Regions from separate parts of the Paenibacillus sp. FSL H8-0317 genome, predicted to be linked through region 2. Evidence: riboswitches for the same ligand, from Rfam matches in the RefSeq annotation. Region 2 holds a riboswitch; the other holds the start of a gene.

Region 1 (3,424 bases), 3.6 Mb from region 2:
TGCTCTCCACATGGTCGGGTCTTTATACAGCCTCTGGATTGGATTGTGAATGAAAGCGACGTGGTCGGAACGAAGAGCCCCTTGAGCCCATTCCTTCGGCAACACTTTAACAAAAGGATCGCTCTCAGCCTGAGCTTTTTTATATAACTCAGCCAGCTGAGCCAGCTCTTGTAACCCCTTTGTATGATGCTGACGTTTGGCATGTTTTTCTGGTTTGGTGAATGGATGTTCCCATAACCGATCTATATATTTTTTCATTTCAACAACCGTGCTGTTTTTATTATGGTTTGGATTGTAAACAAGGACATCCCGATCGAATACATAGTCTTTTTTGGGTTGCAATGCCATGTATCTATCACCAATATTTTGGCCGCCAATGATGCCATATGTGTTGTCGACAAGAAAGATCTTGTCATGCAGACGGTTATGCCATGTCCATGGCATAACTATGTTGAGTGGTTCATAATACCTTAACTCCACATTGGGGTGAGCTGCAATGGCATCTGGAATATCACGCAATTCTCCGCGCATGTTGTGAAAAATCCCGTCTAAAATGATTCGAACATGAACACCCCGATCAGCCGCATCGAATAAAGCAGCAAAAAAGAGTTGAGATGTTTTTCCTTTTTGGATGGAGTAATAAGCCAGGTCGATGCTTGTTTTCGCCTCTCGAATGGTCTGGATTCTCACCTGACCGGATTGAAAGCCGTCCTCCAAGAGCAGTACGCGATCTGTCGTACTTCCTGCTGTTAACAATTTTTGCATATCCGTATTTTCAATAGTAGATGGAGACGGAACCAAAAATAAAAGGTAAGCTGTGAAAAAAACGTAGACACAATAGGACAGAATAATTGCGAATATGGTTTTAAGGATCATTCAGTACGCCCCCATTTTTATGTAAAAAGTAATTATTTGTATAGCAGTACTATCTCCTTTTGTATCTAAATTATGTTGTTTAAATGAAGCTAGCGTCTCCGGGCAAGGTCAAACGATCAAAAGCTGATCGCTGAAATAGGGAAAGCAGCCCTGATGCGACGAGATATCAAACATCGGATTTGATCCAAGTATTTGTGGGGAGCCTTCCAGATCTTCAGCACTTAGGCTATGGCCCACTATCCGATGCTTTTGCACTCAGCCAGATTGCCTTATATGATTCGCCACGATAATTATTGAAAATAACACATCTAAACAGGCTGATATACATATGTATAACGACCTGTTTGATAAGTTCATACGTGTCCCCATCCAGTTCCTGACTGGACACGTTCCACCCGCTGGCCTATAATTACACCTAGTAATGCCCGTAACTTCATAGTTTCCCAGGGGAGTCGGAATTGGCCGGCTGAGAGTGTATCCCACCAAGATACTAACCCTTAGACCTGATCTGGATCATGCCAGCGTAGGAATCGGAGTATATCGAAATGGCACAGCCCTATGGCTGAACGCCACCTCTCTAACGCCTGCACGCGTCCCGGAATACGGGGCGCTTTTTTAATGTTCTTTTATATAGCCAGAGAGCTAAAAAAAGTGACGTTATCCAGATCTCAACTGGTATAAATCTGTCGATTTATGCAAGATGATTGGATATGAAGCCAAGGAGTACCCCGTGCCAATCGGCCGGACATACCGAAGGAGAGAACCACAAATGAAATGGCGTAAAACGATGGGATTGTTGCTCTTATGCGTGCTTATGGTGACTGTAGCCGCATGTGGTGGCAAAGAAGCTGCCCCAGCTGGGCAGAACGGCAACACAAATACGGAAAGCAGCAACGAAGGTGACACTGCCGCCCTCAAAGATATTAAAGTGGTGCTCGATTGGACACCAAATACGAATCATACCGGCCTGTATGCGGCTGTAGATCAAGGTTTTTACAAGGCCGAAGGCTTGAACGTGGAGATTGTACAACCAGGTGCCGGTGGCGCAGATACGATGGTTGCCTCCAATGAAGTGCCTTTTGGCGTAAGTTATCAGGAGAGTGTAACTCAAGCCCGCACACAGGGTGTTCCATTGGTCTCCATCGCAGCAGTTATTCAGCATAATACATCCGGGTTCGCTGCTCCGGCGGATCGGAATATCAAATCACCGAAAGATTTTGAAGGTAAAACCTATGGCGGTTGGGGTTCCCCTGTGGAAGAAGCCGTGATGCAATCCATTATGGAAGGCGACGGAGCCGATGTATCGAAAGTGAAAAACATTAACATGGGTGATGCCGACTTTTTCACCGCAGTGAAACGGGACATTGATTTCGCGTGGATTTTCTACGCTTGGACAGGTATTGAAGCCGAACTGCGCGGGGAACCGATCGACATGTTATATGTAAAGGATTATTCAGAAGCACTAGATTACTACACACCTGTCCTCGTAACGAACGAGCAGACGATCCAAAACGATCCTGAGCTGGTGAAAGCATTCTTGAAAGCCACTTCCGAAGGGTATCAATATGCGATTGATCATCCCGAAGACGCAGCCAACATTCTGATCAAGGCCGTACCGGATCTGGACAAGGAATTGGTACTGGCAAGCCAGAAGTGGCTCAGTCCGAAGTACACGGATGACGCCCCTCGCTGGGGGGAACAGAAACAGGAAGTGTGGCAGAACTACACCGACTGGATGTTTAGCAAAAAACTGCTGGATGAACAGATCGATGTGAGCAAGGCATATACAAACGAGTTTTTACCCCAATAAAATTTCTCATATAAAACGAACTTAATATTTACACGAGGACGGAGAGGACAGAAATAACGTGAAAAAGCGAAGCGGTCGCCTAAAAGCTTTCTGAAAGAAAGCTTCATCGGAAGCATACGCTATCACCGGATTTTCCCTTTAGAGAAAGGGAATCAAAAAATCTGGGGATAACAGCGATTGGAAGGTTATTCTGTCATCGAAGTGCTAAGTGTAACAGTTATTAGTTCATTTTATATATCACGAAAGGAGCCGTGATCTCTCATGGCAAGCACATTACTTAGCATTCAGGTTATTCCGAAAACGCCAAATGGCGAGAACTCTTATCCTTACGTAGATCGCGCCATTGAAGTTATTCAGCAATCCGGCCTGAAATATCAGGTGAACGCACTCGACACCACGATGGAGGGGGAACTGGAGGAACTGCTGGAGGTTGTCCGCAAGATGCACGAGGTACTCGTGGAGGCTGGCAGCCCAAGCATCATCTCCCAGATCAAAATCGCCCATAGCCCTACTGGCTTCAGCATGGATACCCTGACGGAGAAGTATCGCTAATGCATGCCTATTTCAAAAGTGTATGGCCGCCCATTGTGGCGGTTATTCTCTTTATAGCGATATGGCAGGGAGCCGTCTCCCTCTTCCATATTGAGAAATGGATGCTGCCTGCACCGTCCGATATCGCCCGCGAAGCAGCAACTCAGGCCGAACGGCTTGGCATGCACGCTTCCGCAACCATTCAGT
Region 2 (3,424 bases):
AGGCGGCGAACAGCCCGGGTATACTCTTGCAAGCACCTATATAAGGCAGTCCATCGGGAGTTGCCGGTCTTACGCCTGCCCACGCTCGTATAAATTGTGCTTCTTTCATCCCAGGCACCCAGTGGGTAGCCGCTGTTAGCAGCTTCTGAACACCCTGTACAGAAACGTTCAGATCCGTTCTGCCTGGCAGACTGGTTGCCCCGAGCCAAACTTCGCCATTGGCTTTGGGAACAATATAGATATCCTCTGCATACACCGTTCTGTCAGGTCTGTACCCTGCATGTTCATCTGAGAACTGAACGGCGGCTATTTCACCTTTTACCGACCACACAGGCAAGCTCAGATTCACATGTCTCATCAACTCTTCACTCTGTAATCCAGCCGCTATAATGACATGTTTGCATCTCATCTCACCGATCGATGTGGTGATTCCCTGCACACCGTGTTCGTTTGCTTGCACACGTATATCCTGTATGTCCTCCATAACCCGTGCTCCCATTGCTTGAGCGGATTCGGCGTATGCCTTCGTTAGGTGGACTGGGAGAATTTCACTCTCGTAAGGTCTGTAATAGGCTCCATACGTATCTCTGTTAAGCCATGATGCCTCCTGCTGCACAACGGAACGATCCCACCACACCTCATCAGCAGAAGCAGACAACGCAGACTTCCGATTGTCCTTATAACTACTTAATTCACTGTATGAACGAAAAGGAGTTAAGAATCCCTGGCGTTGCAGACCAGTCTCTACCTCACTGAGTGTAGCCATAAGCACCTGTTGCTCGATAAGTAACTGTCTACTCTGTCTGGCGAGCTTAGCCATCAAAGGATGAGCAAAGTCCTCACTATCTGCCGCCAGCATTCCAGCCGCCGCGCAAGAAGTGCCTCCTGCAATCGCCGAACGCTCCAGCAACAGCACATCCTGTTCACGGGAAGCAAGTTCATATGCAATGGCACAACCAACAACGCCTCCACCTACAATAATCGTTTCTGCATGAAACTTATCCGGTCTATCAGTAATGATCTTTTTCATCCTCTCATCTCCTTGATTCAGCGGCTCAGACTTTCTGTAGCAACGATAGCCTGCCTTAATAATGCAGCCTCCCGATCCGGGGACTCGCTCGCCCATATATTCGAGATCACAGCGACTCCCTGTGCGCCTGCAGAGCGAATAGAGTGAATGTTTCCCGGTTCGATGCCCCCAATCGCCATGACAGGAATGGAGACACCGGAGCACACTTCAGCCAGAGCATATAATCCTCTTGGTTCAAGATCAGGCTTACTGTTGGTTGAGTAGACATGCCCGAAGAAAAGGTAATCGACTCCCCGTTCTTCAGCGATTTTTGCCTCATCGATTGAATGAACAGATACACCCAGACGAAGTCGCTGCACATTGATTATAGCTGCAGGGTTATAGTTACGTATTGCATCTTGCCCCCAATGTACACCGCCATGGATGTCATTCTGTGAAGGCAGCTCTGAACCATTGATAACGATACGACAAGATGGAACGCCAACACCACGCAGACTTTCAGCCCAAGCGATCTTTTGTTGCCACGAGAGTTGTTTCTCTCGTATGTGAATATAGTCCACCCAAGGCCACACGTTCTTTGCAGCTTTTACAAAAGATGCTTGATCCCCTGCACCCGTAGATACAACATGCAGTTCAAATGATCCGTGTACATGTTCATGAGAAAATACCGTACTGTTCATCTCCTTCCAGGCATGAATGCTATGAAAACACAAAAAAGCCACTCCCGTAGGGGAGTGGCTGCGTATTAATTATAGGACCAGATGACTGACTGATACATACAGTTCATTTCGTGCAATAAAGCTATAGACTCTATAGCCTTAACGTTATACACGCAACTGCATGTTTCAATTCGTTAAACAGACGGTTGAATCCTTCGAATTGCCGTTTGCTCACGTCATTCACTGAAACGCGCTCGCCACTTCCCTACGCTGGTATGATCCAGATCAGGTGCAAAGGGTCCGGAATCGCATTCTTCCATCTCAGCCGCATCGTGCGGCCCCCCTAGTGTTCATATGAAGTTGTAGCCTATGTTACCATAGACGGATTTTTTTGTCACCGTCATTTCTGTTAAACATTGTCTTGAATCGTCTAGTTTTCCTCAGACCATTCTTCGACATTCCATGTTTTGGTGACCCAACCCTCGTAAAAATCAGGTTCATGAGATACCAGTAACACCGTTCCCTTGAATTCTTGCAAAGCACGCTGTAACTCCGCTTTGGCTGTGACATCCAGATGGTTTGTCGGCTCATCGAATAGAATCCAGTTGCTTTCACGCATCAAGAGTTTGCATAAACGAACCTTGGCTTGTTCTCCACCACTCAGCATGTTAAGCGGACGGGTAATATGCTCATTTTTCAACCCACAGCGAGCGAGATGACCTCGGACCTCATTCTGGGTCAAATGTGAAAACTCATTCCAAACATCCTCAATCGGCGTGATATTTCCAGCACGAACTTCCTGTTCAAAATAGGCCGTTTCGAGATAATCTCCCAAGAAGGTCTTTCCACTCAGTGGAGATATTTTGCCCAGAATAGTTTTCAGCAGTGTCGATTTACCCACACCATTACAACCTACGATGGCAATTTTTTCACCACGTTCAATTGTCATCGTCATTTTGGGCAGCAAAGGATACGTATATCCAATTTCAAAATCAATACCCTCAAAGACCGTTTTGCTGCTCGCACGGGCATCCTTGAATTTGAACGTTGGTTTGGCCGCTTCATCTGGGCGATCAATACGTTCAATTCTGTCCAGCTGTTTCTCCCGGCTCTTTGCTCGACCTGAAGTTGAAGCACGTGCCTTGTTACGCTGAATGAAATCTTCCTGCTTCTTGATGTACTCTTGCTGCTTCTCGTATGCATCAATATGCTGGGCTTTATTCATATCAGCCATCTCAAGGAACTTGTTATAGTTCGCTGCATATCTCGTTAATTTGGCAAATTCCAAATGATAAATGACATTTACGACTTCATTCATGAATTCCGTGTCATGGGAGATTAAGAGAAACGCGTGCGGGTAGTCCTTCAGGTAACGTGACAACCATTCAATGTGTTCTACATCCAGATAGTTGGTCGGCTCATCCAGCAAAAGAGCTGTAGGTTTCTCGAGCAGAAGCTTGGCAAGAAGCACCTTGGTACGTTGTCCACCACTTAGAGCTGCGACATCTCGATCAAGACCAATTGCGGACAAACCAAGACCATTGGCCATCTCTTCCACTTTTACGTCAATCAGATAAAAGTCGCCCTGTTCCAGTTGTTCTTGAATATCGCCCATCTCTTCCAGCAACTGCTCCAGCTTGTCTGGATCTGCATCTGCCATCTGGTCCGTAATATTCATCATTTCTTTTTCCAATTCAAGCAACGGAAGGAATGCATCCTTAAGAACGTCACGAAT

What was found. Region 2 has a riboswitch for thiamine pyrophosphate ahead of MHB43_RS18855 (thiamine phosphate synthase). Riboswitches for the same ligand answer to the same signal wherever they lie in the genome.
Region 1: linked by a shared signal. The riboswitch ahead of MHB43_RS02680 (ABC transporter substrate-binding protein) and the one ahead of MHB43_RS18855 (thiamine phosphate synthase) in region 2 are both predicted to bind thiamine pyrophosphate.

The regions. Positions count from the first base shown of each region.
Region 1 is NZ_CP150294.1:530,527-533,950, reverse strand. It holds gene MHB43_RS02685 (phospholipase D-like domain-containing protein) at 1-876, opposite strand, end outside; TPP riboswitch at 1,312-1,424, shown strand; gene MHB43_RS02680 (ABC transporter substrate-binding protein) at 1,646-2,686, shown strand; gene MHB43_RS02675 (thiamine-binding protein) at 2,948-3,238, shown strand; gene MHB43_RS02670 (ABC transporter permease) at 3,238-3,424, shown strand, end outside.
Region 2 is NZ_CP150294.1:4,243,333-4,246,756, forward strand. It holds gene thiO (glycine oxidase ThiO) at 1-1,030, opposite strand, end outside; gene MHB43_RS18855 (thiamine phosphate synthase) at 1,048-1,743, opposite strand; TPP riboswitch at 1,935-2,044, opposite strand; gene MHB43_RS18860 (ABC-F family ATP-binding cassette domain-containing protein) at 2,120-3,424, opposite strand, start outside.